Regions from separate parts of the Klebsiella sp. KE9456 genome, predicted to be linked through region 2. Evidence: predicted binding sites of a transcription regulator. Region 2 holds the regulator's gene; each other region holds the start of a gene.
The links. The regulator PhoB, encoded in region 2, activates phosphate uptake and scavenging genes when phosphate is short. The targets are predictions, from matches to a motif close to CTGTCATAAAACTGNCNNAT.
Positions count from the first base shown of each region.

Region 1: a site for PhoB is predicted at 6,225-6,244, ahead of ugpB (sn-glycerol-3-phosphate ABC transporter substrate-binding protein UgpB). Genes of this name have one in related genera too.
Region 3: a site for PhoB is predicted at 5,522-5,541, ahead of uvrB (excinuclease ABC subunit UvrB). Genes of this name have one in related genera too.

Region 1 covers NZ_JBDYQK010000013.1:121,438-132,402, reverse strand. The annotation lists gene ggt (gamma-glutamyltransferase) at 1-731, opposite strand, end outside; gene ABK821_RS15125 (DUF2756 domain-containing protein) at 853-1,131, shown strand; gene ugpQ (glycerophosphodiester phosphodiesterase) at 1,183-1,923, opposite strand; gene ABK821_RS15115 (sn-glycerol-3-phosphate import ATP-binding protein UgpC) at 1,920-2,990, opposite strand; gene ugpE (sn-glycerol-3-phosphate ABC transporter permease UgpE) at 2,999-3,844, opposite strand; gene ugpA (sn-glycerol-3-phosphate ABC transporter permease UgpA) at 3,841-4,728, opposite strand; gene ugpB (sn-glycerol-3-phosphate ABC transporter substrate-binding protein UgpB) at 4,825-6,141, opposite strand; gene ABK821_RS15095 (IclR family transcriptional regulator) at 6,408-7,175, shown strand; gene ABK821_RS15090 (dihydrodipicolinate synthase family protein) at 7,542-8,441, shown strand; gene ABK821_RS15085 (MFS transporter) at 8,460-9,770, shown strand; gene ABK821_RS15080 (altronate dehydratase family protein) at 9,805-10,965, shown strand, end outside.
Region 2 covers NZ_JBDYQK010000026.1:46,029-56,993, reverse strand. The annotation lists gene lysM (peptidoglycan-binding protein LysM) at 1-3, shown strand, start outside; gene ABK821_RS21640 (YidB family protein) at 48-443, shown strand; gene phoR (phosphate regulon sensor histidine kinase PhoR) at 766-2,055, opposite strand; gene phoB (phosphate response regulator transcription factor PhoB) at 2,077-2,766, opposite strand; gene sbcD (exonuclease subunit SbcD) at 3,056-4,258, shown strand; gene sbcC (exonuclease subunit SbcC) at 4,255-7,389, shown strand; gene mak (fructokinase) at 7,524-8,429, opposite strand; gene rdgC (recombination-associated protein RdgC) at 8,521-9,432, shown strand; gene ppnP (pyrimidine/purine nucleoside phosphorylase) at 9,550-9,834, opposite strand; gene ABK821_RS21600 (AroM family protein) at 9,922-10,602, opposite strand; gene yaiA (protein YaiA) at 10,854-10,965, opposite strand, start outside.
Region 3 covers NZ_JBDYQK010000005.1:72,821-83,785, forward strand. The annotation lists gene yvcK (uridine diphosphate-N-acetylglucosamine-binding protein YvcK) at 98-1,003, shown strand; gene pmrA (two-component system response regulator PmrA) at 1,180-1,851, shown strand; gene pmrB (two-component system sensor histidine kinase PmrB) at 1,856-2,953, shown strand; gene uvrB (excinuclease ABC subunit UvrB) at 3,255-5,270, opposite strand; gene ABK821_RS06695 (ABC transporter ATP-binding protein) at 5,993-6,715, shown strand; gene bioD (dethiobiotin synthase) at 6,657-7,379, opposite strand; gene bioC (malonyl-ACP O-methyltransferase BioC) at 7,372-8,127, opposite strand; gene bioF (8-amino-7-oxononanoate synthase) at 8,111-9,268, opposite strand; gene bioB (biotin synthase BioB) at 9,265-10,305, opposite strand; gene bioA (adenosylmethionine--8-amino-7-oxononanoate transaminase) at 10,391-10,965, shown strand, end outside.

The sequences.
Region 1 (10,965 bases), on a different contig from region 2:
TTATAGAAGGCGTCGGGGCCATGCTCGGCAATCAGTTCCAGACTCTTGCCCAGCTGTTTTTGCACAAGCCTGTCACCCTTTTTCAGCGGTTCGCCGTTTTTCCAGAAAATAGCGCGACTATTGGCGTGGTCGGGGATTACTTCGCTCCCGTAGGTTTTCAAATCATCAGCCAGCGCATCGTTGACGATAAATCCTTCCTCCGCCAGCTTAATCGCCGGGCGAATCACCTTGTTAAGCGGCATCGTGCCGTATTTCTCCAGCGCCAGGGAGAAGCCGGCAACGGTGCCCGGCGTACCGGAGGCCAGGTGCGAAGTCAGCGATTTCTTGCTGTCCGGATTACCCTGATCGTCAAGGAACATATCGCGGGTGGCCTGCGCCGGAGCCATCTCACGGAAGTCGATCGCCGTCGTATGACCGTCTTTAGTGCGCAGCATCATAAAACCGCCACCACCGATATTACCGGCCTGCGGATGCGTCACCGCCAGCGCATAGCCCACTGCCACGGCGGCATCCACCGCGTTGCCGCCCTGGCGCAGAATATCCACGCCGACCTTTGTTGCCAGCGCGTCCACCGAAGCCACCATCCCCTGATGAGCGCGAACCGGATGAAAAATATCCTCCTCTACACCATAAGAAACCGGAGGCGGGACGGGATTAGCCGCGACGCTAAAACTCCCGCATGCCAGTAAAACAGCGATGACCACCTGACGCCAGAGCGTTGTTTTTATCATTGCCATACTCCCGAAATGTGTTGTTACCCCAGCATAATAGTGGTCGATAAATCCTAAAAGATCATTGTGGTAGCGGAAAGAAGGTAAACTAAAACGATCCCACACAAGGGAGGAGATAATCATGAAAGCCATTTTATATCTGGCGGCGCTGATCCCGCTGAGCGCTTTAGCGCAGCCGCTCAATAGTAATAACAATAACAATCCTAATCAGCCAGGATACGTGATACCCAGCCAGCAGCGGATGCTAAACCAGATGCAGACGCAGCAAATGCAGCAACAAAACAAACTAAAACAGGATATACAGAGCCAGACGCGCACGCAGCAGCAGCATCTACAGACGCAACTGAATAACAATCAGCGGCGAATACAGCAGAATAACAATGTGAATACCGAACAATAGCGAGGAAACGTTGCTGCGGCAGACGTCCCCATCAGGGCCGTCTGCTACAGATTACGCTGAAAACCGGGGGCCGATAACGTCAATCGCATCGGTACAGATGCTATCCACGCCCCAGCGTAGCAGTTCGGCGGCACGCTGCGGTTTATTGACGGTATAGACGAGAATATATAAACCCGCCGCCTTCAGGCTCGCTACGCGCGTTTCATCCAACAGCTTGTGATTAAGATGGAGAGAGACGCAGCCAAGGCGAGCCGTCAGTTCGCGCCAGTCATCACGCCACGCATCTACCAACAGCCCGCGCGGCAGCTCGGGCGTCGCTTCCTGCGCCGCTTCCAGTGCATCTATATCAAACGATGAGAGCAGCGGCGGCGTCATTCCCTGCCAGAGCTCACGGGCCGCCAGCGCCACCATTTTACCGGTCAGCGGACCGGTGCCGGTGGTCGGTTTAATTTCGATATTCGCCATCATACCGTACTGTCGGCAACGCGCGGCAACGTCACTCAGCAACGGCAGCGGCTCGCCCTGGAATTCACCGCTGTACCAGCTCCCGGCATCCACTTTTTGCAGATCGCTCCACGCCAGCTCGCCCGCCACGCCCCAGCCGTTGCTGGTGCGTTCGAGGTTGTCGTCGTGCAATAAAAAAATCTGCCCGTCTTTCGATAACTTAGCGTCAAACTCAATCATCGTATGGCCATAACGCGCACCGGTATCGATGGCCGCCAGAGTATTTTCCGGGGCCAGTTTACCGCCGCCGCGATGGGCAACAATTGAGGGATAAGGCCAGTGACTCATACGCGTCGTCCTGTCTCACTATCAAAGAGGTGCAAATGATTCTGCGGCAAATGCAGCCACAGCGTATAGCCAGCCTGAGGACGCTGCTGGTGCGGCAGCCGAACCACCAGCTTCTGCTCGCCCCACCGCCCGTGGGCAAGGTTATCAGCACCTAAAATCTCCAGCGTATCCATAACCAACGGTACGCCACCTTCCGCCTGAGAGCTTAATGCAAAATGTTCCGGGCGGATACCCAGCGTCATCTTACGCCCGGCGTAGCGGCGATGCGCGTTATTCATTGGCAAGCAGACGCCCCCCTCAAGCTCAAAGCGGCTGCCATCGTCGCTGACCCGGCCTTCCAGCAGATTCATTGCCGGGCTGCCGATAAAGCTTGCCACAAAGCGGCTGGCCGGTTTTTCGTACACGTCGACCGGCGTACCAATCTGTTCAGCGATGCCTTTATTCATCACCATCACTCGCTGCGCGAGGGTCATCGCCTCGACCTGATCGTGGGTTACGTACAGCGAAGTGGTATTCAGACGACAGTGTAGCTGTTGCAGTTCAAGGCGCATCTGCACGCGCAGTTTGGCATCAAGGTTGGAGAGCGGCTCATCAAACAGGAACACTGCCGGATCGCGTACAATCGCCCGTCCCATCGCCACACGCTGACGCTGACCGCCGGAGAGTTCACGCGGGCGACGCGTTAACAAACCGTCCAGTTCGAGGATCCGCGCCGCTTCCCTGACGCGCTCGGCAATCAGCCCTTTGCCCATGCCGCGGATTTTCAGCCCCCAGGCCATATTCTCTTCCACGCTCATATGCGGATAGAGGGCGTAGTTCTGGAACACCATCGCAATGCCGCGATCTTTCGGTTCCATTTCGGTGACGCGCTGGCGGTCAATCCAGATATCGCCGCTGGTGACCCGCTCAAGCCCGGCCACCATGCGCAGCAGTGTCGATTTACCGCAGCCGGATGGCCCAACCATCACAATAAATTCGCCGTCCGCGACGTCCAGCGTCAACGGTTGGATCACCTGGGTTTTAGCATCCCAGCTTTTGGTTACTGCCTGTAATTTTAAACCAGCCATAAAATTTCCTACTTCTCACTGTCCACCAGGCCGCGCACAAACGCCCGCTGCATGGCTAAAACGATGACCACCGGGGGAATCAGCGTGAGCAGCATCGCCGCCATCACCAGGTTCCACTGGGTGGTGCCTTCACCAAATGCGATCATCCCTTTAATGCCCGCCACCGCAGTACCGAGGTTCACATCCTGAATAATCAGCAGCGGCCACAGATACTGGTTCCAGCCGTAGATAAAGGTGATGACGAACAGCGCCGCAAGATTGGTTTTCGACAGCGGCAGTACGATATCGCGGAAGAAGCGCATCGGTGACGCGCCATCGATACGCGCGGCTTCAATCAGCTCATCCGGCAACGTCATAAAGAACTGGCGGAACAGGAAGGTGGCGGTCGCCGAAGCCATCAGCGGCAGCGTGAGTCCGGCATAGCTGTCGAGCATTTTCAGGTTGGCGATCACTTCCACGGTCGGGAAAATGCGCACCTCAACCGGCAGCATCAGGGTAATAAAGATCATCCAGAAGAACAGGTTGCGCAGTGGAAAGCGGAACCAGACGATGGCGAACGCGGAGAGCATCGATACCGCGATTTTGCCTGACGTAATACCCAATGCCATGATGAAGCTGTTGAGTAACATCAGCCAGAACGGCGCACTGTTGGCCGCCACGCCGTTCAGCCAGATGTTTTTTATGTTGTCGAGCAGATGCGCGCCGGGAATCAACGTCATCGGCGTTTCAAAGACCGCTTTACCATCCAGGGTCGCGGCAACAAAGGCGACGTACAGCGGGAACAGAATGACGGCAATGCCTAAAATCAACATAGTGTGGCTGAAAATCGTCAGCCCGCGACGGTTCTCAATCATTGGTAGCGCACCTTACTTTCAACATAGCGGAACTGCACCACCGTCAGAATAATGACGAGGAACATCAGCACCACCGACTGGGCGGCGGAAGCGGAAAGATCGAGTCCGGCAAAACCTTCGCGATAGATTTTATAAATCAGCGTCGTCGTTGCCTGCACCGGTCCGCCGCCGGTAGCGGCATCAATCACCGGGAAGGTATCAAAGAAGGCGTATACCAGATTAACCACCAGCAGGAAAAAGCTCACCGGCGCAATCAGCGGCAGCGACAGCCTGAAGAAGCGGCGAACCGGCCCGGCGCCGTCGATCGCGGCAGCTTCCACCAGCGAGCGCGGGATGGATTGCAGCGCGGCGAAAAAGAACAGGAAGTTGTAACTAATCTGCTTCCATACCGAGGCGAAGACCACGAGGAACATTGCCTGGCCGCTGTTCTGCGCATGGTTCCAGTCATAGCCTAGTTCGGCGAGAAAATGCGTAATCAGCCCGCGGCCTGGGTTAAACAGAAAAATCCACAGCACGGCGGCGACCGCAGGCGCCACGGCATAAGGCAGCAGCATCAGCGTCTGATAAAAACGGCTGCCGCGCACCACATAATCCACCAGCGCGGCGAAAAACAGCGAGATCAGCAGCCCGCTGAAAGTGACCAGCGTGCTGAATTTAATCGTGGTCCAGAAAGAATCCAGGTAGTACGGGTCATGGAACAACGCGAAAAAGTTAGCCAGGCCGACAAACTGGCTGGAGAGCCCAAATGGATCGACATTCTGCAGGGAATACCACAGCGCTTCGCCCGCGGGCCAGATAAAGAAGATGACGGTAATCGCCAGCTGTGGCGCGACCAGCAAATATGGTAGCCAACGAGAGCGGAATACCGGACGGGATGATGACATAAGCGTTTGGTTCCTGAACAGCGCCGGGTGGCGGCTTCGCCTTACCCGGCCTACGGTCTTGTAGGCCCGGTAAGCGTAGCGCCACCGGGCATTTTGTTAAGACTTCGTCGACTGCTCAAAACGGCGCAGCAGTTGATTACCGCGCTCAACGGCGGAATCCAGCGCCTGTTGAGGCGTTTTTTTACCGGTCCATACGCTTTCCAGTTCCTCATCCACGACGGTGCGGATCTGCGGCATATTGCCCAGGCGCAGGCCTTTGGTGAACGGTAACGGCGGCTTGTTCAACATCTGCCGCGTCGCGATATCAGCGCCAGGATTCTTATCGTAGAAGCCCTGCTCGCGGGTCAGGTTATAAGCGGCGGTGGTAATCGGCAGATAACCGGTTTTCTGGTGCCATTCGGCGGCAATTTCCGGTTTGGTCAGGAAATCGAGGAATTTGGCGACGCCGGTATAAGTGGCGTTATCTTTACCCTTCATCACCCACAGGCTGGCCCCGCCGATAATGGCGTTTTGCGGCGCGCCCTTCACGTCGGCGTCGTAGGGCATCATACCCACGCCATAGTTGAACTTAGCGTACTGACGGATATCGGCCAGCGAACCGGAAGAGGCAGTGGTCATCGCGCAGTCGCCGTTATAGAACTTCTCGGTAGACTCATCTTTACGCCCGTAGTAGCTAAAATCGCCCTTCTTGTTCATCGCTTCAAGCAGGGCGATATGCTTCACCTGCACTGGCTTGTTGAATTCCAGCACCGCATCCGTACCGTCGAAGCCGTTGTTTTTGGTGGCGACCGGCAGCCCGTTCCAGGCGCTGAAGTTTTCAATTTGAATCCAGCCCTGCCAGCCGCTGGCGTAACCGCACTTCATTCCGGCGGCTTTCAGCTTCGCGCTGTACGCCGCAAGATCCTGCCAGGTTTTCGGCGGCTGGTTCGGATCTAATCCGGCTTTTTTGAAGGCGTCTTTGTTGTAATACAGCACCGGCGTGGAGCTGTTAAACGGCTGAGAGAGCAGATGGCCGGTTTTGGAATCGGTGTAATAGCCGGAAACGGTCGGCACGAACTGCGACTCATCAAACTTGATGCCCGCATCGCTGAATACCTGATAAACCGGCTTAATCGCTTTGGACGCCATCATCGTCGCAGTGCCGACTTCATAAACCTGCAAAATAGCCGGCGCGTTACCGGTACGGAAGGCGGCGATGCCTGCGCTCAGGCTCTGTTCATAGTTGCCTTTGTACACCGGAACAATTTTGTAGTCCGGGTTGGCTGCGTTGAAACGTTGCGCCAGTGAATCAACTTCTTTCCCCAGTTCCCCTTCCATTGAGTGCCAGAAAGGAATAGTGGTTACCGCCAGCGCTTGACCGGCAAATGCCAGGCTAAGCGCCAGCCCTAAAGCTGTATGTCGTAACGATATCATCGGTTATCTCTCTTGTGTTTCAAATGCGCGATTTCACGCGTTTTATGTTCGCGGGAGTAACATGACACGCTCGAATGACAGAAAAATAACTGTTTTATTACAATAGCATTACGGCTAATTGGCAAAATGGTGATGAAACAGTGAAAAAGGGCCGATAAATGGCAAAGTGAAAAAGAGACGCTGTGCGGACTACAGATAAATGAGGATCTGTAGTTAAATAGGGGTTGTTAAAACGTTCTCTCCGGCGAACCGTCACAAGGAAAAATATGAAGGCGCTTCATAAACCTACCGAGCGTGTCTTACTCATTCTGGAAACATTAGCCAACGCGGAGGGGATGACGCTCTCTGAACTGTCGCAGAAAACGGGCATTTCTAAAGGGACCATATTTCCCATCCTCAAATCATTACAATACCGGAAATATATCAGTTACGACGATCGCAACGGTATTTACACCCTGGGCATCTCATGCGCGGTTCTGGCCAGTTCAACGGTGGAAAAAGAGTTCTGGCTTAAAATGATCAACAGCGAAATGCAGGCGGTGGTCAATGAATGCAATGAGGTTTGCCAGCTCGGCATTCTTGATGATGCCTGGGTGCTCTATGTTGATAAAGTCCAGGGCGACCAGACCGTACAACTGGTATCGAAGGTCGGTACCCGCCTTCCGGCAATCTGCTCCGCATTAGGAAAAGCGCTGTTACATAAGCACCGCGACGACGAGATTCTGGAACTTTATCCGCAAGGTTTTCCTCGCGTCACCGCACGCAGCGTCAGCAATATAACTCAGCTTCGTCAGCAGTTAACCCAGGTCGCCGCCAACGGCTATGCCATGGACGATCGGGAAATCAACGACGATACCATTTGCTTCGCCGTTCCTCTGCAGCAGAAAGGTATTATTCTGGCCGCGATCAGCGTTTCACTGCCGTTTTTCCGCGCCACCGATGAAAAAACGCAGCAGGTCACTCATGCGTTGCAAGAGGCGAAAAATCGTATCGAAAGCGTGCTGAACAAGCTGCCCGATATCAAAAATTACTGATCAATCCCCGTCATCCTTCACGTTGCCTGTGCGTTGACTGTGGATTACCCGGCCTACGGCCTCACCTCTACGAGGCCCGCGCAAGCGCTGTGCAAAACGGTTGACCGCTTTGTCATGCAACTCAAATTATTTAAGATGGATTCGTCGACAATCCCGCCGGAATTGTGATTACCCACACAATATCAATATTTAATTCCCCGTAGTGGCTGCTTGTCAGCCCGTCTATTTATCTATTAATTCATTAAGTTAATTACTTATCCCGCCGCGTTTTGCGCCATTTGACTTCCCATTCCCCCATGTGTTTACTTATTCATGATCGAAAATACAAACATCATTTGTATATACGAACAACGCAAGAGGTAAAATATGCAAAGTCGTTACATCACCCCGGCAATAACCGTTTTTGATGAACGTGGAAGACTGGATCCTGAAGGCAATTTCCGCCTGTACGATTTCATCAAAAATAGCGTGTCGGGATTTGTCGTCATGGGCAGCACCGGTGAGTTTTTCTCCCTGGATATGAAAACATCCCGTCAGATTATTCAAATCGCGGCGGAATTTCCCCGCGGAGGAATACAGGCTTATGCGGGCGCCAGTCGCATGGATATTGATGAGTGCGTGGAACTGGCAAACTACGCTGATGAGTGCGGACTTGATGGGGTCATGATCATCAGCCCCTGGTACTTCCGCCTGACTGATGAAGGAATTTATACATTTTACAGTCAGATAGCGCGCCGAACTGCCGCAAAAATCTTCATCTATAACTTTCCGGAGCGCACCGGCTATTCCGTCTCGCCGGAAATCTGTCTCCGGCTTGCCAGAGAATTCCCGAACATTATCGGCCTGAAAGACACCGTTGCGGACACCAGTCATACCTCGCAGGTGATTCGCCAGGTAAAATCTGAACGACCATATTTCGAAGTCTATGCCGGTTATGACAATAACTTTGCCCACAATGTCTTGTCCGGAGGGAATGGCTGTATTGGCGGTTTATCCAATATTTGCCCTGAGATCTTCCGCGACTGGATGCAGGCATTTAATGATAACGATCTGCGCCAGATCTCGCTATATCAGCAAAAAGTGGATGATTTAATGGCTATTTATGCGGTTAACGATCCGTTCATTCCGACATTCAAAAAAGCGTTACAACTGCGCGGAATTATTGAGTCCGACCGCTGCACGCCACCTTTTAGCCCCCTATCAACCTGCCAGACCGCAAGTATCCAGCAGATACTTTCCCGTGCTGGTATCGCCATTAATGCCTGACCCCAGCACGGAGGTATGATGAAAACGATCGCCGCTTACGACAACCCGGTATTAAATTCCGCCATTACGAAATCGTGGAAGCGCCTGGTGCCACTGATGTTTATTTTATACTTCATCGCCTTTATCGACAGGGTCAATGTGGGATTCGCCAAAGAGGCGATGCAGGTCGATATTGGCCTCTCCAGTTCCGCCTTTGCCCTCGGCGCGGGAATATTTTTCGCCGCCTATGCGCTGTTTGGCATCCCCGCCAACCTGATCCTGAATAAGATTGGGGCGCAAAAATGGTTAAGTATCACCACCATTCTGTGGGGCGTACTCTCTGCGCTCACCGGCCTGGTCCAGACGGAAACTCAGTTTATTGTCCTGCGCTTTTTACTGGGCCTGGGCGAAGCGGGTTTTTACCCCGGCATTCTGCTACTGGCCTCGATCTACTTTCCCAATAAGGTTCGGGCATCTGTGGTCGGCATCTTCGTGCTCGGCGTTCCCCTGGCATTGACCTTAGGTTCGCCAATCTCCGGCGCGCTTCTGGAAATGCACGGATTCCTCGGCAAGCCCGGCTGGTTCTGGATGTTCTTTATCGAAGGGATCCCGGCGGTCATCATGGGCATCTTCGCCTGGTTCTGGCTTGACGATACCCCGGCCCAGGCTCGTTTCCTGAACCAGGAGGAGAAAAAAGCCCTTATTGAGCAGCTTCAACTGGAGCAGAAACAGACCGAAACCAGCAGCGTTATCACCGCGCTGAAAAGCCTTAAAGTCTGGCACCTGGCGCTGATCTACGGCACCATCCAGATCAGCGTTTATGGGCTGATGTTCTTCCTGCCTTCGCAAGTCGCCTCGCTGATGGGATCCACGCTCGGCTTTAAGGAGTCATTAGTTGCCGCCATCCCCTGGGCCTGTTCCGCAGTAGGGGTCTATTATATTCCACGTCTGGCGGACAAAATGCCAACCCGCCGGGTTGTGATTTCAGTCATTTGTATGCTGGCTGCGGCGCTGGGGCTGTTCGTTTCCGCCTGGTCCGGCCCGGTACTGGCCATTGCCGCCCTCTCCCTCTCGGCAATCGGCTTCCTCTCTGTACAACCGATTTTCTGGACCTTTCCGGCGCAAATTGTGTCAGGGTCGGCACTGGCGGCCAGCATCGGTTTTTGTACCACGATGGGCGCTTTTTGTAGCTTTCTGGCACCGCTCATTCGCGTTGAAGTCGATGCGTTCTTTGGCAATGATTCGGCGGGCCTGATCGCCCTGTCCCTTATCACCGTCTGCTGCGCATTGCTGATTGCCGCGCTGGCGGGCAGAAAGGCGGCCAGTAACGTCGCGGTTCCCCATCACTAAGGTTCTGATGTGCTGATAACAAAGGATAACTAAAATGCAGACCATCTTAAAAATTGACCCTACTGACAACTTGATCGTTGCGCTGCAAGACTTACGCAAAGACCAGCGGGTTAACTGGAATAATGAAGAGTATCTCCTGCGTAGCGATGTCAAAGCCAAACACAAGTTCGCCACCCTGGATATTGAACCCGGCGATATTGTTTCTCTGTACGGTGTCCCGGTAGGCAAAGCAACGCGGCCTATCGCCCGCGGCGAAGCCGTCACCACCGAAAATATCAAACACTACGCGGCCCCGGTTTCGCTTGATGACGTCGCGCCCTATGACTGGCAGCAGCCGGATATCTCCGCATGGCAGACGCGGACGTTTCGGGGAATCGTCCGTGAAGATGGCCGGGTCGCCACGGCCAATTACTGGCTGGTCATTCCGCTGGTTTTCTGTGAAAACCGCAACGTTCAGCGCGTCACCGATGCGCTGAACGACGCCCTGGGCTATGCCAATAACGGCCTGAAAAATTTCGCGCGCCGGGTGGCCTCGGCCGATGTCTTCGACGATAAGCGACATCTCCCCTTCCCTCATCTTGACGGCATCCGCTGTATTACCGTCAACTCAGGCTGCGGCGGCGCCTCCTCAGACAGCATGACCATGTGCGACGTCCTGGCCGCCTATGCCGATCATCCTAATGTGCTCGGCGTAACGGTCTTTGCGCTGGGCTGTGAAAAAGCGCGTATTGTCGATTTCAAAGCGGCGCTCGCGAAACGCAACCCGCAGTTCAACAAGCCGGTGATCTACTTCAGGCAGCAGGACTGGAGCAGCGAAGAAAAAATGATGCAGGATGCATTGACCGAGACCTATAACGCCATTCGCGAAGCGCCCGTCGCTGAACGGCAGGAGGTCCCGCTCTCTGAACTCAAAATCGGCGTGAAATGCGGCGCCTCGGACGGCTTCTCGGGGATCAGCGCGAATCCGGCAATGGGTGAGGTCTCGGACCGTCTCGTCGCTCTGGGCGGCGCTTCCGGGCTGGCGGAGTTCCCGGAACTGTGCGGCGCGGAAGGGGATCTCGTTCAACGCTGCAACAGTCGCGATCTAAAAGAGAAGTTTCTGTCGCTGATGAAAAACTATGAACACGTGGCTAACTTCTTCGGCACCACCATCGCTGATAATCCCAGCCCAGGGAATATTGCCGATGGCTTGATC
Region 2 (10,965 bases):
TAAGTCGTGAATTAAAGATTATTAGCAATGTTTGTAGGGAGTCGGCAATGGGATTATTCGATCTAATCGGCGGCATGTCTGGCGGGCAGGCTGGCAAGGCTGAGCAACTTCAGGCGATCATGGCCTGGATTGAACAGCAGGGCGGTATCCAGGGAATTCTGGAAAAATTTCGCAACGGCGGCTTAGGTGAAATCGTCGAGTCGTGGCTTAGCCAGCAGAGCAATATGCTGGTAAATAGCGAGCAGATCGCTTCGGTGTTTGGTTCGCCTGCGCTACAGGAACTCGGCGCGAAACTGGGCATTGATTCGCAAACCGCCTCGGCGCTAATTGCCGAATACTTGCCAAAAATCGTCGATGGTCTGTCACCGCAGGGCGAAGCATCGGCTGAGGGCGATCTGGTCTCTGCAGGGATTAATCTGCTGAAAGGTAAGTTATTTAGTTAGATTTACGTCATTTGAGTATTCACGCGTGGCAAATTACAGGCCTGTATTCAGGCCTGAGACTGATGATAAACCTGTATCAGATATTGTGCCCGCATTTGCGCCGGGCGGCGGCTAACGCCTTGCCCGGCCTACAAAAATTATGATATCAATAGGTTACACATCACCTGTCGGTCCGCGCAAGCGAAACGCCGCCGGGCGATTCCTGAACAATGCACGCGGATGACTGCCCCCTAACTGACCAGCATTATTCTCGCCGCTACCCGTATCCCAGAACCGGCACAACCCGATCGCACCTGAACCACTACAGATCAGGCGCTGAGGATTAATTTTTGGCGATCAAACGTTCCGGTAACAAAAAGCTGAAACACGTGCCTTTACCCGGCGTACTCTCAATTTCCAGACGGCTGTCGTGATGACTAATGGCATGCTTGACGATCGCCAGCCCCAGTCCACTGCCGCCGGTCTGCCGCGAACGCGCTTTATCCACCCGATAAAAACGTTCAGTCAGGCGTGGAATATGTTCCGGCGCGATCCCCGGCCCGTTGTCCTCCACACGGAACAACGCCCCGTGCGGCGCACGCTGCCAGCTAACGGTGATTTCCGTTCCCGCCGGGGTATGATTAACCGCGTTATACACCAGATTGGAAATCGCGCTACGCAACTGTTCTTCATTGCCCAGCACTTTTAGCGCCTGATCGACTGAAAAATGCAAAACATGCTTCTGCTGGCTTAGCGTTTGTGCCTCGCGTTCAACGAGCCGCAGCATCATCGGAACATCAATTTTATCGTTCATCGCCAGCACCGGCGCCGCTTCAATTCGCGACAATGTCAACAACTGTTTCACCAGCCCTTCCATACGCTGCGTTTGCTCGCGCATGGTGTGTAACGCTTTTTCGCGCGTGGCCCCGGCCAGTTCCTGCTCCTGCATCATCTCCAGATACCCCTGCAATACCGTCAGCGGGGTACGTAACTCGTGGCTGACATTGGCAAAAAAATTACGCCGCGCCCCTTCGAGATTGTGCATCTGCGTAACATCGCGCGCCACCATCAACAGTTGATTATCGCTATAGGGCATCACGCGAATTTCCAGATGGCGGGCATTATTCAGCACCAGATTAAGCGGTTTTGAAAAGTCTCTGTATTTCAGATAGTGGGTAAATTCAGGATAGCGCAGAAGATTAAGGATATTCTGCCCATTATCATCCGGCCAGCGCAGATTCAGCAGTTGCTGGGCCAGACCGTTGCACCAGAACATGACGCCATCTTCCGTGGTCAGCACCACCGCATCAGGCAGAGATTCCGCACCGCTGCGAAAACGCTTAATCAGGCTACCCAGTTCGCGTCGACGCTTTTTATTACGCATCTGCATCTGATGCAGACCGTACAACAGCGGTTCCCAACTGCCGCTGCCAGGCGGCGGCGTCATGCTGCGATCAACCCACAGCCACCACGACAGGCGCATAAGATTCCAGAAATGCCAGATAAGAAGCGTTGTCACCGCCGCTAACAGAAACCACGGCAGATGACCCAAAAGCGCCCCGAGGATCAGGGCCGGGATACAACACAAGAAAAGCTCAAGCGCCAGCCTTTTCCATGACAGCCGTTCCAGCACGGGTCACACTCCTGTCAACATTCAGAAACGGGTAGAGAAACGATATCCCGTGCCGCGAACCGTTTGCACCATCCGATCATGGCCGCTATGTTCCAGCGCTTTACGCAGACGACGAATATGCACGTCCACCGTTCGGTCTTCTACATAGACGTTAGTTCCCCAGACATGATTCAGCAACTGTTCGCGGCTATAGACCCGTTCCGGATGTGTCATGAAGAAGTGTAATAATTTAAACTCCGTTGGCCCCATCTCCAGCGGATTTTCGCCGGTCATCACGCGATGTGAAGACGGATCGAGGCTCAGCCCCTGCATCTCAATCACCTCTTCCACCGCCATCGGCGAAATGCGTCGCATCACGGCCTTAATCCGCGCCACCAGCTCTTTCGGTGAGAATGGTTTGGTAATGTAATCATCCGCTCCGGTTTCCAGCCCGCGGACGCGATCTTCCTCTTCGCCGCGTGCGGTCAGCATCACCACCGGAATATCGCGGGTCATCGCTTCACGCTTAAGTTGTTTAATAAACTGCAGACCTGACCCACCCGGCAGCATCCAGTCAAGGAGGATCAAATCAGGCCAGGGTTCATTGAGTTGATTAACCGCGCTGTCAAAATCTTCCGCCTCAACCGGCTGAAAGCCGTTTTGCTCCAGCACAAAGCAGACCATTTCACGGATTGGAGCTTCATCTTCAACGACCAGAATTCTTCTCGCCATTATTTACCCTGTATTTTTTAGCCATCAGTATAGAAGTGCGCGGCCATTATGCGTCAGATTTATGACAGATTTATGAAAAAATGACGGACTGATGAACACGGATTTTGAATTATGACACGGACTTAACTCACCGCAGAGCGGTGTTATCCGGGGTGCTTAAAGGCGGCACGGGAGCAGGTCTCTGGCGCACAGGTAACGATGTCACCGGGGCGAGCGTAGCCAACACATAAGCAACCAGGAGTATGACAGGTATATAATACCGCTTACGTTTTTTCGCTAAGGGACCACTATGCGCATCCTTCACACGTCAGACTGGCATCTGGGCCAGAATTTTTACAGCAAAAGTCGCGCCGCTGAGCACCAGGCATTTCTCGACTGGCTGCTGTCCCGCGCACAGGAGCATGACGTTGATGCGATTATTGTCGCTGGCGATATTTTTGATACCGGCTCTCCGCCAAGCTACGCGCGCGAGCTGTATAACCGTTTTGTCGTTCAGCTACAGCAAACCGGCTGCCAGCTGGTGGTGCTGGCAGGAAACCACGATTCAGTGGCGACGCTTAATGAATCGCGGGACATTCTCGCCTTCCTGAAAACCACGGTGGTGGCCAACGCGGGTCACGCTCCCTTTATTTTGCCGCGGCGCGACGGTTCACCGGGGGCCATTTTTTGCCCGGTGCCCTTCCTGCGCCCGCGTGAACTGGTGACCAGCCAGGCCGGACACTCCAGCGGCGAAAAGCAGCAGCAGCTTCTCAACGCCATCAGCGACTACTACCAGCAGCAATACCAGCAGGCCTGCGCCCTGCGCGGCAACCAACAACTGCCAATTATTGCCAGCGGCCATTTAACCACCGTCGGCGCCAGCAAAAGCGATGCAGTTCGCGAAATCTATATCGGTACTCTCGATGCTTTCCCGGCAAGCCACTTCCCCCCTGCCGATTATATCGCGCTCGGCCATATACACCGGGCGCAGATCGTCGGCGGCTGCGAGCATATTCGCTATAGCGGCTCGCCCATCCCGCTGAGCTTTGATGAAACCGGAAAAAACAAAAGCGTCAATCTGGTGACCTTTCGTGACGGCCGCCTGGCGGAGGTCACGCCCCTTATCGTGCCCATCACCCAGCCGCTGGCGGTCTTAAAAGGCGATTTCGCCAGTATTGGCGAGCAGCTTAATCAATGGCAAAGCGACGATCGGTCACCTGCCGTATGGCTGGATATCGAAATCACCAGTGATGAATATTTACATGATATTCAAAGGAAAATTCAGGAAAAGACCGAAACGCTCCCGGTAGAAGTGCTGCTGGTGCGCCGCAGCCGCGACCAGCGCGAGCGCATTCTGGCGGGAGAAAGACGGGAAACCCTCAACGAACTACGGGTCGAGGATGTCTTCGCCCGTCGTCTGGCGCTGGAAACCCTGGAAGAGGCGCAACAGCAACGCCTGGAACACCTGTTTAATGCAACCCTGCATAGCCTGAACGGTGAGGACCGCCTGTGAAAATCCTGAGCTTACGCCTGAAAAATCTCAACTCGTTAAAAGGTGAATGGAAAATCGATTTCACCCGCGAGCCGTTCGCCAGCAACGGACTGTTCGCCATCACCGGGCCAACGGGTGCCGGGAAGACCACGCTGCTGGATGCCATCTGCCTCGCGCTGTATCACGAAACCCCGCGCCTGAGCAGCGTGTCGCAATCGCAAAACGATCTGATGACCCGCGATACCGCCGAGTGCCTGGCGGAAGTGGAATTCGAAGTTAAAGGTACCGCCTACCGCGCCTTCTGGAGCCAGAACCGGGCAAGAAACCAGCCGGACGGTAATCTGCAGGCCCCGCGCGTCGAACTGGCGCGCTGCGACGACGGCAAAATCCTCGCTGATAAAGTCAAAGATAAGCTGGAGATGACCGCCTCGCTCACCGGGCTGGACTACGGCCGCTTCACCCGTTCAATGCTGCTATCGCAGGGGCAATTCGCCGCCTTCCTCAACGCCAAACCCAAAGAGCGTGCCGAATTGTTGGAAGAGCTAACCGGCACCGAAATTTACGGCCAGATTTCCGCTCTGGTCTTTGAAAAACATAAGCTCGCTCGCGTTGAGCTGGAAAAAATACAGGCCCTGGCCTCCGGCGTCCTGTTGCTGAGCGATGAACAGCAGCAGTCACTCCAGAAAAGTTTGCAAGCGCTTACTGATGAAGAAAAACAGCAGATTAGCGAACAGACCCGTCTACAACATGCGTGTCAGTGGCTGGTGCGTCGCGACGAACTGACAGCGGAAGACCGAAAAGCGCAGGCCGCGCTGCGCGAGGCCCGACAGGCTCTCGAACAGGCCCAGCCGCAGTTGACTGCGCTACTCAATGCGCAGCCTGCGGAGCATTTACGCCCGCACTGGACGCGTCAGCAGGAACAAACCGCCGCGCTGGCGCAAATTCGCCGCCAGAGAGAAGAAGTAAATGCTCGCTTACATGAGAAATTACGCTTACGGGCTGGCATTCGTCTCGCCGCGCAGCAACAGTCAGAACGCCTGCACGCTCTCCGGCAAACGCTATCAGCATGGCTGAAAGAGCACGAGCGCTATCAACAATGGGAAAATGCGCTGGCGGGCTGGCGGGCGGCGTTTCAACAACAATCACGTGACACCCAGCAGCAATCCGCATTACAACAGCGTCTGGAGGAAGCCAGCCGCAAACTGGCCGAGCTACCGTCCGCCAGCCTGACGCTGGATGCCGAACAGGTCAGCGCCGGACTGTCTCTGCACGCCGCCGCCCGGCCGCTTCGCCAGCAACTCTCTGCTCTGCATAGCCAGTTGCAACCACTGGGCCAACGTCTGGAACAGCTCAATCGCGCCGGGCAGACCAGTAAGCAGGAGCAGACGCAACTGGAAGCCACGCTGGCCCGGCGTCGTCAGGCATATAAAGAAAAAAATCAGCAGTTCAGCGATGTCAAAGCCTTGTGTGAACTGGAAGCGCGTATCGCCAGTCTGGAGGCTGAACGTACCCGCCTGCAGCCCGGCTCGCCCTGCCCGCTCTGTGGCTCTGAACAACACCCGGCCATCGCCGCATATCAGGCGCTGGCTCCTGACGTTAATCAGGCGCGGCGCGATGCGCTTGAGCGTGAAGTCAAACAACTGGCGGAAGCTGGCGCGCTGGTACGTGGCGAGCTGGATGCGTTGCTTAAGCAGCAGCAAAAAGAAGCCGCCGAGAAAGCATCACTTCTTCAGCAGAAGCAAGCGCTTACATTACAGTGGCAAGAGACGATCGCTGGATTGAATATCAACCTGACGCCGCAGGACGATATTCCCGGCTGGCTAAATACGCAGCAAGAGCATGAACAGCGACTGTACCAGCATCAACAGCGTCTGGCCTGGCAGACCCGACAGCAGGAGAGCCAACAGCAGCTACAGCAGCTGCGGCAAGAACACGCGCAGCGTAGCGCCGCGCTGGAGAGTGAACTGGCCGCATTCGCCCTTAGCTTACCCGCCGCGGACCAGGCCGCGGGCTGGCTGGCGCAGCGGGAAGAAGAGAGCCGCAGCTGGCAAGCTAAACAGAACGAATTAACGGCCCTGCAGGAACAAATCCAACGGCTTTCGCCGCTGCTGGAGACCCTGCCGGAAACGGAGCAGCAGACCGAGCCTGCGTCGATCGAGGGCTGGCGTCAGGTACACGATGACTGCCTGGCGCTCCAGAGCCAGTGGCAAACGCTGGGGCAGCAGGAAAACCAATTACAGGCCCAACTGACAGAGACCGCACAACAGTTCAGCGCCGCGCTGGCCGCCAGCCCGTTTGCCGATCGGCAGGCGTTTCTCGCCGCGCTGCTGGATGAAGAAACGCGCCAGCGGCTCGAAAACCTGAAGAAGACACGGGAAAGCTCGCTACAGCAGAATCAGGCGCTGGCGCTGCGGGCCCGCGCCGCGCTGGATAGCCATAGCCAGCAACCGCCGCAGGAAAGCGATAGTAGCCAGCCGCTTGAGCAGGTGCGGGAAAAGCTCCAGCTGTTGACATCGCAGTTGCGGGAAAACAGCGCTCGCCAGGGCGAAATTCGCCAGCAGTTGAAGCAGAATGCCGAAAATCAGCAGCGTCAACAGACGTTACGCCAGCAGATGGAGCACGCCGCGCAAGAAGTGGATGACTGGGCGTGGCTGAACTCACTTATCGGCTCCAAAGAGGGCGATAAGTTCCGTAAGTTTGCGCAAGGCCTGACGCTGGATAACCTGGTGTGGCTGGCCAACCATCAGCTCAACCGCCTGCATGGCCGTTATCTGCTACAGCGTAAGGCCAGTGAAGCGCTGGAACTGGAAGTGGTAGATACCTGGCAGGCGGACGCGGTACGCGATACGCGGACGCTTTCCGGCGGCGAGAGTTTTCTTGTCAGCCTCGCGCTGGCGCTGGCACTGTCCGATCTGGTGAGCCATAAAACGCGGATCGATTCGCTGTTTCTTGATGAGGGCTTCGGTACGCTCGATAGCGAAACCCTTGATACCGCGCTGGATGCGCTGGACGCACTGAATGCCAGCGGCAAAATTATCGGCGTGATCAGCCATGTCGAGGCAATGAAAGAACGCATTCCGGTACAGATTAAGGTAAAGAAAATCAATGGGCTGGGCTATAGCCGTCTGGATAAGATCTTCGCGGTGGAGTGAGGCGCGGCTTCGCTGGTGCGCCCCGCCCCATTTGGTGAGCCCGCAATCAATCAGCGACGACCTGAGCGCTGAAAGTCATAATATCCAGAGGCGAAAACACAGCTCGCTTCTGAAATAACACGAGTTACACCGATTTACAGCGGCCACAGCCAGGCCGCTCCGCGCACGCCGCTGGAGTCACCGTGCGCCGCTTTACGAATCGGCGTCTCGCATTCGCCGCCGAATACCCACGGTTTCAGCAAATTCGGCACCGTCTGATACAATCGGTCAACGTTGCTCATTCCCCCGCCCAGTACAATAACGTCCGGATCGAGGATATTCACGACGTGCGCCAGTGATTTCGCCAGCCGCATCTCATAGCGGCTCAGCGCCAGTTCCGCCAGCGGATCTCGCTCGCCGACGCGCTGCATAATCTCGCTCCCCTTCAGCGAATGACCGCTTAAGCGATGATAATCAGTAGTAAAACCGGTGCCGGAAATAAATGTTTCAATACAGCCCTGCTTGCCACAATAGCAGGGCACCTCTTCCCGATAGCGCAGTTCGTCGTCATCCATCCACGGCAGCGGATTATGCCCCCACTCGCCCGCCGTCCCGTTACCGCCAATATGCGCGCGACCGTTAAGCGCCACGCCAGAACCACAGCCGGTGCCAATAATCACCGCAAATACCGTTTGCGCCCCGGCCGCCGCGCCATCCACCGCTTCCGAAACCGCAAGGCAGTTCGCATCGTTCGCCAGCCGTATTTCCCGTCCCAGGCGCTGACTGAGGTCTTTATCAAACGGCTGACCGTTGAGCCAGGTCGAATTAGCATTTTTAACTACGCCCGTATAGGGCGAAATTGAACCAGGGATGCCGATACCGACCGTACCTTTCTGCCCGCTGGCCTGCTCAGCCATCTCCACCAGCGAGGCTATCGTCTCTATCGTCTGCCGATAATCCTCTCTCGGCGTCGGCAAACGGTGGCGAAATAACTGCTCCCCCTGGTCGCTTAGCGCGATGACTTCCGTTTTTGTTCCACCTAAATCAATCCCAATACGCACTGTTAGTTCCTCACCCCGATTAACAATGCAAGCATAGCGACAATTCGCTATCATGCCCGCTGGATTTAATAAAAAAGCCGTGGAAATTATCATGCTTTGGTTCAAAAATTTAATGGTTTACCGTCTCAGCCGCGACATTTCCCTGCGCGCGGAGGAGATGGAAAAACAGCTTGCCGGTCTGGCGTTTACTCCGTGCGGCAGCCAGGATATGGCCAAAACCGGTTGGGTACCGCCGATGGGTTCGCACAGCGATGCGCTGACGCATACCGCAAATGGCCAGATCGTTATCTGCGCGCGTAAAGAAGAGAAGATTCTGCCATCGCCGGTGATCAAACAAGCGCTGGAAGCGAAGATCCTCAAGCTGGAAGCTGAACAGGGCCGCAAGCTGAAGAAAACCGAAAAAGATTCGCTGAAAGATGAAGTGCTGCACGCCCTGCTGCCGCGCGCCTTCAGCCGCTTTAGCCAGACCATGATGTGGCTCGATACCGTCAACGGATTGATTATGGTGGACTGCGCCAGCGCTAAAAAAGCGGAAGACACGCTGGCGCTGCTGCGTAAAACCCTGGGCTCGCTGCCGGTTGTCCCTCTGGCTATGGAAACCCCGATCGAGCTGACGCTAACCGAGTGGGTACGTTCCGGGACCGTCGCTCAGGGCTTCCAGCTACTGGACGAAGCGGAGCTGAAAGCTATGCTGGAAGATGGCGGTGTGATCCGCGCGAAAAAGCAGGATCTGGTCAGCGACGAGATCGCCGTGCACATTGAAGCCGGTAAAGTCGTGACCAAACTGGCGCTCGACTGGCAGCAGCGTATTCAGTTCCTGATATGCGATGATGGTTCGATTAAACGTCTGAAGTTCTGCGATGAATTGCGCGATCAAAATGAAGATATTGACCGGGAAGATTTCGCTCAACGCTTTGATGCGGACTTTATTCTGATGACCGGCGAACTGGCAGCGTTGATTCAGAATCTGGTGGAAGGATTAGGCGGCGAAGCGCAGCGTTGATATTCTGAGCTCCTTCCTGCACCGGCAGGAAGGAGCTCAGGCGATGTCCCGTAGCAGGTCGTTGCGTCTAAAGCCCGGCATCGGCCCCCACACGCTATTGCGGGACACGGCCTGACATTACAGATAGCGGCATAAATAAGACGTTGGCTCAGCCACCTGCAAATTAAACTCGCTATTTCCCGGAACGTTGAATACTTCACCGGCGGCGTACACTTTCCACTCAGTCTCGCCCGGAAGAAGCACGTTCAGCGCACCGCTAACCACGGTCATCTCTTCCGGCTGCCCGGTGCCAAAGGTATATTCCCCTTCCGCCATCACGCCAACGCTGGCGCGACCGGTGCTGCTGCTGGTGAAACCAATAGATTTTACTTTTCCGTCAAAGTATTCATTGCTTTGAAGCATAAACTCGCCCTTATGATCTTGTGTTGAAGGCACAATATAGGGGGCGCTCGTTACCCCTGTCACGTAAAATTAACGCACGACGGCAGGTTAAACTAATAGTTCTGCCGCCAACCGAGAAACCAGCACATTTGACAACAGAACCGGGATATCCAGCGCTTTTTGTAACACGTCGCGATGCTTCTGGTGATAGCAAAGACAATCCATCATCAGCACATCCGCCCCCTGCTCGATTAACTCCCTGCCCGCCGCCAGTAAGTCGTCGTCGCTACCGGTAACGGGATTCGCCAACGCATAGTAGGGCGTATTTTTTAACACCCGCCATTTCTCCCGCTGCAACGGCAAAATCTCTTCAACCGGAACAATCACGCCGACCTGATGCCCATCAACAATCGATGCAACGAGCGGCGGGATAATTCTTTGCGGCTCAAGCAGAATCGCATTATTCGCGGTAAAATCGCCGAATGGATGGGTACTCATCAATAAAATAAGATCATAATTTTGTTTGTCGAGCATGGCGATAATGCGACGTAAATCGCGCTCAACCTTGTGCCGGGAGACCGGTATGATTTGCTTATCGCTGAGCAAGATCAGCAGCGTCTCCTCACCAGCTTCAGCGCCATAGTCTTGAATAACCTCTTCGCGCGTCATTTTGCCTGACAGGCTAATGTGGACAATCTGCTCTTCCCTGATATGTTCGGTCAAAAGCGGCAACATCTCCACCACCGGTACCACCCCAATGGTCAAAATAGCCATCAATGCACTACTCATATCATGTACCTTTTACTGCCACTGTTTTAAAACGAGCTTCTATTTACGACTTCTGCCCCCTGTTGGCTGAAAATCAACCGTCAAGAAGCGTAGCAGGTTACAGCTAATATGGCATGTAAAGATTCCAGAAACATCAAAAACGCTCCTGAAAAAACCAGCATCAGATAATCATTAGTACCGCTGATAAATTAAAGATGTGATATATGCCCGGTAACGATCTTTTCAGAACATATCCCGGGCGTGAGGGGGAATTATGATTTGTCAGGATCTTCATAGCGCCGTTTAGCATCCAGCGCTTCCTGTTCAGTGGGGTGTTCACTGATGAGCGAGTTCGGGGCAGGATAGTCAGCACGCAGTTCATAC
Region 3 (10,965 bases), on a different contig from region 2:
TTTGCATTGATATCGGTCAGTTTGTCAGGATCCGGCCATCGTCTTTTAGGGGTAGATCGGTTACTGTGTGCCCGTTTAATTGAGATAAGGAATTTTTATGCGCAATCGTACTTTCGCCGATCTTGATCGCGTTGTGGCACTCGGCGGCGGGCACGGACTGGGTCGGGTAATGTCCTCCCTCTCTTCTCTGGGCTCGCGCCTCACCGGTATCGTGACAACAACCGATAACGGCGGCTCCACAGGGCGAATTCGCCGTGCGGAAGGCGGTATCGCCTGGGGCGATATGCGCAACTGTATTAATCAATTAAGTGCCGGGCCCAGCGTAGCCTCCGCGATGTTTGAGTATCGTTTTAGCGGTAATGGCGAACTTTCTGGCCATAACCTTGGAAATCTGATGTTAAAGGCGCTGGATCATCTTAGCGTAAGGCCTCTGGAAGCGATCAACTTAATCAGAAACTTTCTCAAAATCGACGCATTTTTGATCCCGATGTCGGAACAACCGGTCGATCTGATGGCCATTGACCACGAAGGACAGGAAGTTTACGGCGAGGTCAATATCGATCTGCTCGCCAGCGTCCCACAGAAATTGATGCTCACCTCGCCGGTTCCCGCCACTCGCGAAGCGATAGAAGCCGTCGCCGAAGCCGATTTGATCCTGATCGGCCCGGGCAGTTTTTACACCAGCCTGATACCTATTCTGCTGCTTGAAGAGATGGCGCAGGCGCTGCGCCGCACGCCGGCGCCAATGGTGTTTATCGATAATCTCGGCAAAGAACACAGCCCGGCGGCCAGCCTGACGCTGGCGGACAGAGTGGCGATTATGGAGCAATATATTGGCAAACGGGTGATTGATGCCCTGGTTATCGGCCCGAAAGCCGATCTCGCGGGGATTGACAACCGGGTGGTCATTCAGACGCCGCTGGATGCCAGCGATGTACCCTACCGCCACGATCGCCAGCTATTACGTCGTGCGCTGGAAAAAGCGATTCAGGAATTAGGTTAATCCCGGACTCACTTTTCAGAGAACGTATTGCCATCAGGCTGAGAATCTTAAGGTTGTCTTAAAATAGAATCGGCAGCATAGCGGACACTCAAGGGAGCGAACTTTTCTCTTAACCGCTATTCCCACGAGTATCGGGCAACAGACGATATTTTAACGCCATGTAGAGAGGCCAGCCGATGAAAGTGTTAGTCATTGAAGATGATGCGCTCCTGTTACAAGGATTAATTCTGGCGATTCAAAGCGAGGGCTATGTTTGCGACGGTGTATCAACCGCTCACGAAGCCGCGCTCTCTCTGGCCGGTAATCACTACAGTCTCCTCGTTCTCGATCTGGGTCTGCCTGATGAGGACGGTCTGCATTTCCTGGCGCGTATACGGCGGGAGAAATTCAGTCAGCCCGTGCTGATTCTCACCGCCCGCGATACCGTTGATGACCGCATCAGCGGCCTGGATACCGGCGCAGATGACTATCTGGTTAAACCCTTTGCCCTGGGAGAGCTGAACGCGCGTATTCGCGCCCTGCTGCGGCGTCATAACAATCACGGCGACAACGAACTGACTATCGGTAATCTGCGGCTGAACCTCACACGGCGGCTGGTCTGGCTTGACGAGCAATCCCTGGATTTGACCCCTAAGGAGTATGCTCTGCTTTCTCGTCTGATGATGAAAGCGGGTAGCCCGGTGCATCGCGAGATTCTCTATAATGATATTTACAACTGGGATAACGAACCCGCTACCAACGCGCTGGAGGTACATATCCATAATCTACGCGATAAAGTCGGCAAATCACGCATCCGCACGGTTCGTGGATTTGGCTACATGCTGATCAACACCGTTGAAACAGAATAACGCTATGGCTCTGTTTGTCAGTGAAACCTGGACCATGCGCCATCGGCTGCTGCTGACCATTGGCGCGATTCTGGTCGTGTGCCAATTGATTAGCGTGTTCTGGCTGTGGCACGAAAGCAAAGAGCAGATTCAGTTGCTGGTGGCCAGCGCCATTGAAGGGCACAATAACCAAAAACATGTGACGCAAGAAGTCCACGAAGCGGTGGCCAGTCTGTTAATCCCAAGCTTGCTGATCATCGGCCTGGCGCTGTATATCTGCCTGCTGGCGGTGAAGAAAATCACCAAACCGCTTTCCAGCCTGCAGCTTGAACTGGAGAATCGCACGCCGGACAATCTGCAGCCTATCGCTCTGAATGAGTCGGTACCGGAAGTCACCGCGGTGACCACCGCGATTAATCAACTGGTATCACGCCTGAATTCCACGCTCGATCGCGAGCGCCTTTTCACCGCCGATGTCGCCCATGAACTGCGTACGCCGCTGGCCGGGCTGCGTCTGCACCTGGAACTGCTGGAAAAAGTGCATGGCGTTGGCGTAGTGCCGCTGATTCTGCGCCTCGATCAAATGACCAGCAGTATTACCCAGCTACTTCAACTGGCGCGCATTGGTCAGTCGTTCTCCGCCGGAAACTATCAGCAAGTTGCGCTGAAAGAGGATGTTATCGAACCGCTCCAGGAGGAGCTTGAGGCCATGCTGGAGCAGCGGCAACAGAAGCTGGCGCTGCACGACAAGGAGGGCAAGGTCGTTGTTTCAGGCGACGTCACGCTGATGCGGGTTATTCTACGCAATCTGGTGGAAAATGCGCATCGCTACAGCCCGACAGGATCGACAATTACCCTGTCAATAACGCCAGGCCCGTCGCCCGTTCTGGCAGTAGAAGACGAAGGCCCCGGAATTGATGAGGCGAAAAGCGGTGAATTGAGCAAAGCGTTCGTTCGCATGGACAGCCGCTACGGCGGTATTGGCCTGGGGTTAAGTATCGTCACTCGTATCGCCCAGTTGCACGACGCCAGATTCTTTTTGCACAACCGTCGGCCAGGGCCTGGCGTTCGCGCCTGGATACTCTTCCCGAAGGCTTCCCGTCAGAATGTCAGCAGCCATTGATGAAAGAAGGCGACGACGATAACAAAGGCGCAGGAGACGGCCAGATATTCGCAGAAAGTTAATTTTTGCATGACGCTATCCTCATTAAATTGAGGAGAGTTTCGCCAAACAATATTAAGCCAGTATTAAGAGGCGGCGAAAAACAGCCCGACGAAGCAATAATTTTTTTACGGCGACAAAACCACGCAGCAAACTGTGCCCCACTCTGCCAGAAGCCGCGACGCTTATCCGCCAGCAAAATCCACGCAGCCTCCCCCCCGGACCACATGAACGAAGCGTGGACAGGGGATTTTTCCACCGGTTACGAAGCCGCAATAAACAGTTCACGCAGTTGATGAAGCTGGTCGCGAATTTGCGCCGCCTCTTCGAACTCCAGATTTTGCGCATGCTGCATCATCTGCGCTTCCAGTTGATGAATTTTCTGCTGCATCGCTTTAGGCGTCAGCGCGACGGTATCCGCCTCAACCGGTGAACGAGACTTACCGCGCCCCTTAACTTTGGTTTTCGCGATATTCTGCCCCAGGGCCAGAATATCCACCACTTTCTTATTGAGGCCCTGTGGCACGATGCCGTGTTCTTCGTTGTACGCCTGCTGCTTCTCACGACGGCGTTCGGTTTCACCGATCGCTTTCGCCATCGACGGGGTGATCTTATCACCGTAAAGAATCGCCTTGCCGCTGATATTACGCGCCGCGCGACCAATAGTCTGAATCAGCGAGCGTTCGGACCGCAGGAAGCCTTCTTTGTCAGCATCGAGGATTGCCACCAGCGAGACTTCCGGCATATCCAGCCCTTCACGCAGCAGGTTGATGCCCACCAGAACGTCAAACTCGCCCAGGCGCAGGTCGCGAATGATTTCCATGCGCTCCACGGTGTCGATATCCGAGTGCAGATAGCGCACCCGCTCGCCGTGCTCTTCCAGATACTCCGTTAAGTCTTCCGCCATACGTTTGGTCAGGGTGGTGACCAGCACGCGTTCGTTGATCGCGGTGCGAATGCGAATTTCCGAGAGCAGATCATCCACCTGGGTAGCCACCGGGCGCACTTCAATAACCGGGTCAAGCAGCCCTGTCGGGCGCACTACCTGATCGATCACTTCGTCGCCGGATTTATCCAGCTCATAGGCGCCCGGCGTTGCTGAGACATAGATCGTCTGCGGCGCCAGCGCCTCAAACTCTTCAAACCGCAGCGGGCGGTTGTCCAGCGCCGACGGCAGCCGGAAGCCATATTCCACCAGCGTCTCTTTGCGCGCCCGGTCCCCACGGTACATGCCGCCGATTTGCGGGATAGTCACGTGGGATTCATCGATCACCAACAGGCCATCAGCCGGCAGGTAATCGAACAGGGTCGGCGGCGGCTCGCCCGGCCCGCGCCCTGACAGGTAGCGCGAGTAGTTTTCAATCCCCGAGCAATAGCCCAGTTCGTTCATCATTTCGAGATCGAACTGCGTACGCTGGCTCAGCCGCTGCTCTTCCAGCAGCTTGTTGTTCTCCAGCAGCACCTTGCGCCGTGCAGCCAGCTCAACTTTAATCTCTTCCATCGCCTGCACGATGCGCTCGCGCGGCGTGACGTAGTGGGTTTTCGGGTAAACGGTAAAGCGCGGGATCGTCGACTCAACGTGGCCGGTCAGAGGATCGAACAGCGACAGGCGCTCAACCTCGTCATCAAACAGCTCAACGCGCAGGGCGATATCGTCGGATTCCGCCGGAAAGATATCAATGACCTCTCCGCGCACGCGAAAGGTGCCGCGCTGGAAAGCCTGATCGTTACGGGTATATTGCAGTTCAGCCAGGCGACGCAAAATGGCGCGCTGGTCAATCAACATACCGACCGTCAGATGCAGCATCATCTTCAGGTACAGGTCCGGGTCGCCCAGGCCGTAGATAGCGGAGACCGACGCCACCACCACCACATCACGCCGCTCCAGCAACGCTTTGGTTGCAGACAGACGCATCTGTTCAATATGTTCGTTAACGGACGCATCTTTCTCAATAAAGGTGTCGGAGCTTGGCACGTAGGCTTCTGGTTGGTAGTAATCGTAATAGGAGACGAAATACTCCACTGCGTTTTCGGGGAAAAACTCTTTCATCTCGCCATACAGTTGCGCCGCCAGGGTTTTGTTCGGCGCCAGCACCATCGTCGGACGCTGCAGATCGGCAATGACGTTGGCAATAGTGAACGTTTTACCGGAGCCGGTCACGCCGAGCAGCGTCTGATGCGCCAGACCATCCTCCAGCCCCTCTTCCAGACGACGGATCGCTTCCGGCTGGTCACCGGAAGGACGGAAAGCAGAATGCAGCTTGAACGGTTTACTCATCAATCAGGACCTGAAGAAGGGTTGAACGGCAGGTGTTTAATTCTACCTTTCAGTACAATTTTTGCCAATAAAAAACACTGGATATAAAAACAGTGCCATATTATCGTATTCTGGCAAACTGGATTTTTTTATCGTCATTAACGGCGAATCACCACGCTCATACGGGATAATCCACCAGACAGTGGGGTTATCCCCAGAAATTTTTGACATTTAACATTTGTCAAGCAAGCAGATGAATGTTTTATGGCCATCGATGACACTTTTCTGACAGGCATTGATTTTATATAATCAATTGATATTTAAAGAGATTAAATAAAAGATGGCTTTCACATCAATTCAGCCGCAGGCCGCATATTCTCTAGCTTACCGCAAGTTTTCTAACTCTAATACACAAGGTTATCCACAGGAATAGTGGATAACTGTCTCCAGCCCATGACCTGTGCCACCCGGAGAACATTGCTCGCCGCGAGGAAACCCGCGATGAAAAAAAATTATTGAATTTTTTTTGCTGCTTACTGGCTAAAAACAGGCGGATTTTTTATGACTTTTTGCACCACATTTCAGCGTACTGGCACCGGGAAAGTGCAATATCTCGCCTGACTCCCCCCCTTTTTACCTGGCTACATCTGTATTCACCAGCAAATACCGAAAGTTCTTTTTCCTGGCAAGAGATTTGCAGAATCTTCTCGTCGCCCGCTCGCCCAGGAAAGGAGAAAACGTCTATGTTGAATCTACGAGCCGTGAACCACTATTACGGAAACCAGCACTCGCTGTGGAATGTTGATCTTGAGCTTATGCCCGGTAAGTGCACTTGCGTAATGGGGCGCCAGGGGATGGGGAAAACCACGCTCGTCAACTGTATTACCGGCTATCTGCCCGTTGCCAGCGGCAGCATGACCTGGCAGGACGTGGGAGCGGCGCCCTACGATCTGATGCCCCTCTCCGCCCAGTCGCGTAGCGCTATCGGTATTGGCTATGTCCCGCAGGATAAGCGTATCTTTTCGCAGCTGAGCGTAGAAGAAAATCTGCATATCGCCCTCGCGGCCAGCAGAGAGCCTGATTTAGCGGTAGCAGGCGAAATTTACGATCTGTTTCCGGAGCTCTACTCCCTGCGACAAAGCAAGGGCATTACGCTAACCGCTGACGATCAGTACCAGTTAGCCCTGGCGCGGGCGCTGATAACCCGTCCGCGCCTGCTAATCCTCGACGAACCTTCGCGCGGCAGCGGCCAGCGCTTCCTGCATAAGTTGGGCGATTTATTGGTGCGTCTGAATCGCGATATTGGCCTGACGGTGCTGATCGCCGAGCAGCACCTGCCGTTTATTCGCCGGGTAGCGGATCGTTTTTGCCTGCTGCACTGCGGGCGCAGCGTCGCCCAGGGGGACGTTATTCAGCTGGATGAACCGCTGCTGGAGAAATGGATGACCCCCGATCCAGCGCGTTAAGGTCGAGGTACTGTCCGAGGCCTTCGTGCGGTACGGCATCCCCCAGCCACGGTATCTCGCCGAGAAACGGTGCCTTCAGCATCCGTTGTAACGTCACCAGATACTCAGCGTGGCGCTTGCCTGGCGGCTGGATATCGTTGGCTATCCATCCCACCAGCGGCAGTCCGGCCTGGCGCACCGCCTGCGCGGTAAGCATCGCATGGTTGATACACCCCAGTTTGACCCCCACCACGAGTATCACCGGCAGTTGCTCCTTTTGTACCCAATCAGCGAACGTGAAGGTTTCTGAAAGCGGCGTAAACCAGCCGCCCGCCCCTTCAACCAACAGCCAGTCCGCCAGCCCCTCCAGGGCGCGCAAGCCAGCAGAGAGCGCCAAAGCGTCAATCGGCCTGCCTTCGTCAGCACTGACAATGTGCGGCGACGTCGGCTCGGCAAACGTGTAGGGATTCACCTGCTCATAGCGTAGCGCGACCCGGCTGTTGCGCTGCAAAGCCAGCGCATCGTCATTGCGTAGCCCTTCAGCCGTATATGCGCTGCCGGAAGCAACAGGCTTATAGCCAACACTCCTGAAGCCTGCGCGGTTAGCCGCCTGTAGCAGGGCGCAACAGGTCACGGTTTTGCCGACTTCGGTATCGGTCCCGGTGACGAAAAAGCGTTTAATCACGTTCGATAACTCCTGTAAACAGATAATACGTCAGCGGACACTGCCCCTGCTGCTGCGGCCAGGCGATCTGAAGCTGGCGCAGTTTGCCGCGACTGAGCGGCGCGGGAGTGCGCCCCCGATGCAAATGGGTTGCGCCAATACCTTTCAGCGACCGCATCGCGCTGAGCGCATCGGTAAACGACAGAGTGATAACGTGGACGCGGCTGGTGACGCGGCGACCCGCCAGCGCCTGACTCACCGCCCGTTCGCTGAGAAAACGGTTGGAATGCGGCAGGTCGTCAATGGCTCGCCAGGCCTGATTCAGTTCCGGCAAAGAGCCTGCCAGCAGTGTACTGAACGCAACCCGGCCGCCGGGACGCACTACCCGACACAATTCGTTGATAGCGGTAGCGAGATTATCGCACCACTGAACGGCGAGGTTGCTCCACGCCAGGTCAACGCAGCAGTCCGCCAGCGGCATCGATTCAATATCCCCTGCGACGTAGCAATGGGCGCTGTCCCCGCGTCGGGCTTCCGCCAGCATATCGACGGAAAGATCCAGCGCGGTTACCCGACTCCCCGCCTCCCGCCAGGCGCGGCTCATTGTACCGGGACCGCAGCCCGCATCGAGCACGTCAGGAAAGCCGTTTATAGGGAGTTGATCGCGCAGCAGGGAGGCGCTGAGACGCTGTAGCTCGTCATGTTGCGTGTAATGGCCGGCCGCGCGGCCAAATGCCGCCGCCACCGCGCGCTTATTCACCGCCGCCATGCAGCACCTCCAGCAGGCGGACAATATCGGCGGACTCATGCGCCGCCGTCAGGGTCAGGCGCAGGCGCGCGCTACCGGCGGGAACCGTCGGCGGGCGGATTGCCGTGGCCCAGCAGCCCTGCTCGCGCAGGCGCGCCGCCAGCCGCAACGCCCGGGCGTTATCGCCAACGATCAGCGGCTGAATCGCGCTGGCGGATGGCGTCAGTTCGCCGGGATACGTGGCTATTTCACGGCGAAAATCGGCAATATGGCGGGCCAGTTTTTCCCGCCGCTGCTGGCCGTCGCTGCTGCGTATTACGCCCAGCGCGGCGCTGAGCGCTACCGCCTGCGCCGGAGGCATAGCGGTGCTGTAAATCAGATGGCGGGCAAACTGCAACAGATAATCCGCCAGCGCGTCACTGCACAATATCGCCGCCCCGCTGACGCCAAAGGCTTTACCGAAGGTGACGATAAGCAGCTCCGGGCGCACCTGCTGTGCGTGACAACTGCCGCGGCCCTCTTCGCCGACCACGCCGATGCCGTGCGCATCGTCAACCAGCAGAAGCGCCCCGGCGGCCTGAGTCTCCCGCTGGATATCTGCCAGCGGCGCGCTATCACCATCCATGCTGAAGATGCCTTCGGTCACCGCCAGTTGTTGGCCGGATAGCGATTTTTCCAGCAATTGGTTGAGATGCCGGTGGTCATTATGCTGAAAACGACGCAGTTGCGCCGGACTGAGGCTGGCGGCCTCCAGAAGCGAAGCATGGCTGAGCCGATCGGCAACAATGCGGTCTTCTTTACCCGCCAGGGCGGCGATCGCTGCCTGATTTGCGGCGAAGCCGGAGATAAACAGCAGCGCGCGTGGATAACCCAGCCAGTCGGCCAGTTGCTCCTCCAGGGCGCGATGCGCTTCGCTATAACCGCTAACGTGACCGGAGCCGCCGCTACCGACGCCATAACGTTCCGCTCCCTGCTGCCAGGCTTTGACAATTGCCGGATGCTGGCTGAGGCCAAGATAATCGTTACTGGAGAAATTGAGCCAGCGTCGCCCTTCGCGAATGAGCCAGCGCCCTGCGCCTTGTGTTACTGGCTGACGATGACGCAGGGCGTCCGCCCTCCGCCGCTCTTCCAGCGCCAGCGCGATACGTTGCTGCCAGCTCATAGCGCCGCCGCGTTGTAATATTCCTCAGTATCAGGGGTCATCAACGCCTGCTCCAGACGTTGCTGCTGGGCATTATCGCCTTCCTGCACCGCTGTTTGCTGCGGGTTAATGCCCAGTTTGCGGAACAGCTGCAGATCTTTGTCCTCTTCCGGGTTCGGCGTCGTCAGCAGCTTGCAGCCGTAGAAGATGGAGTTGGCTCCGGCCATAAAACACATCGCCTGGGTCTGTTCATTCATCTGCTCGCGACCGGCGGAGAGGCGCACATACGAACGTGGCATCATGATACGTGCGATGGCGATCGTGCGAATGAAATCAAAAGCATCAACATCGTCGTTATCCGCCAGCGGCGTGCCTTTAACCTTCACCAGCATGTTGATCGGCACGCTTTCCGGCGGTGTTGACAGGTTAGCCAGTTGCAGCAGCAGTCCGGCGCGGTCTTTCACCGTTTCGCCTAAGCCGACGATACCGCCGGAGCACACTTTAATCCCGGCATCGCGCACTTTGTCGAGGGTATCAAGGCGCTCCTGATAAGTGCGTGTGGTAATAATATTGCCGTAGAACTCCGGCGAGGTATCAAGATTGTGGTTGTAGTAATCCAGTCCGGCGTTAGCAAGGCGTTGCGCCTGACTGTCATTCAGGGTGCCGAGGGTCATGCAGGCTTCGAGCCCCATCGCCTTCACCCCTTTCACCATCTGCTCAAGGTAAGGCATGTCCCGGTCATTAGGGTTTTTCCATGCCGCGCCCATGCAGAAACGGGTTGAACCGGCTTTTTTCGCCTGGCGCGCCGACTCCAGCACCTGTTCGACCTCCATCAGGCGTTCAGATTCGAGGCCGGTCTTATAGCGCGCGCTTTGCGGGCAATATTTACAGTCTTCCGGGCAGGCGCCGGTCTTAATCGACAGCAGCGTACTGACCTGAACCTGGCGCGGATCAAAGTGCTGGCGGTGGATCTGCTGGGCTTCAAACAGCAGATCCAGAAAAGGTTTATTAAATAACTCAGTAACTTGCGACATTGTCCAGCGTGGATGGTGAGCCATTAGCCTCTCCAGGGGGTTTCGTTAATTGTCCGTTCATTTTATACTTGTAAACCTAAATGTTTTTAAAATGGTTTACAAGTCGATTATGACAACGGACGATCTGGCCTTCGATCGGCGCCACATCTGGCACCCTTACACTTCAATGACTTCCCCTCTGCCGGTCTATCCGGTGGTGGCCGCCAGCGGCTGCGAGCTTACTCTCGCCAGCGGCGAACACCTGATCGACGGCATGTCGTCGTGGTGGGCAGCCATTCACGGCTACAATCACCCACGGCTTAACGCGGCAATGAAAACGCAGATTGACCAGATGTCGCACGTGATGTTCGGCGGGATCACCCATCCTTCCGCCGTCGCGTTGTGCCGCCAGCTGGTGGCGATGACGCCAACCGGCCTTGAGTGCGTCTTCCTCGCCGACTCCGGTTCCATTGCCGTCGAAGTGGCGATGAAAATGGCGCTCCAGTACTGGCAGGCAAAGGGCGAACCGCGCCAGCGTTTTCTCACCTTCCGCAACGGCTATCACGGCGACACTTTTGGTGCGATGTCGGTCTGCGACCCCGATAATTCAATGCACAGCCTGTGGCAGGGCTACCTGCCGGATAATCTGTTTGCCCCGGCGCCGCAAAGCCGCTTCGATGGCGAATGGGATGAGCGGGATATGGC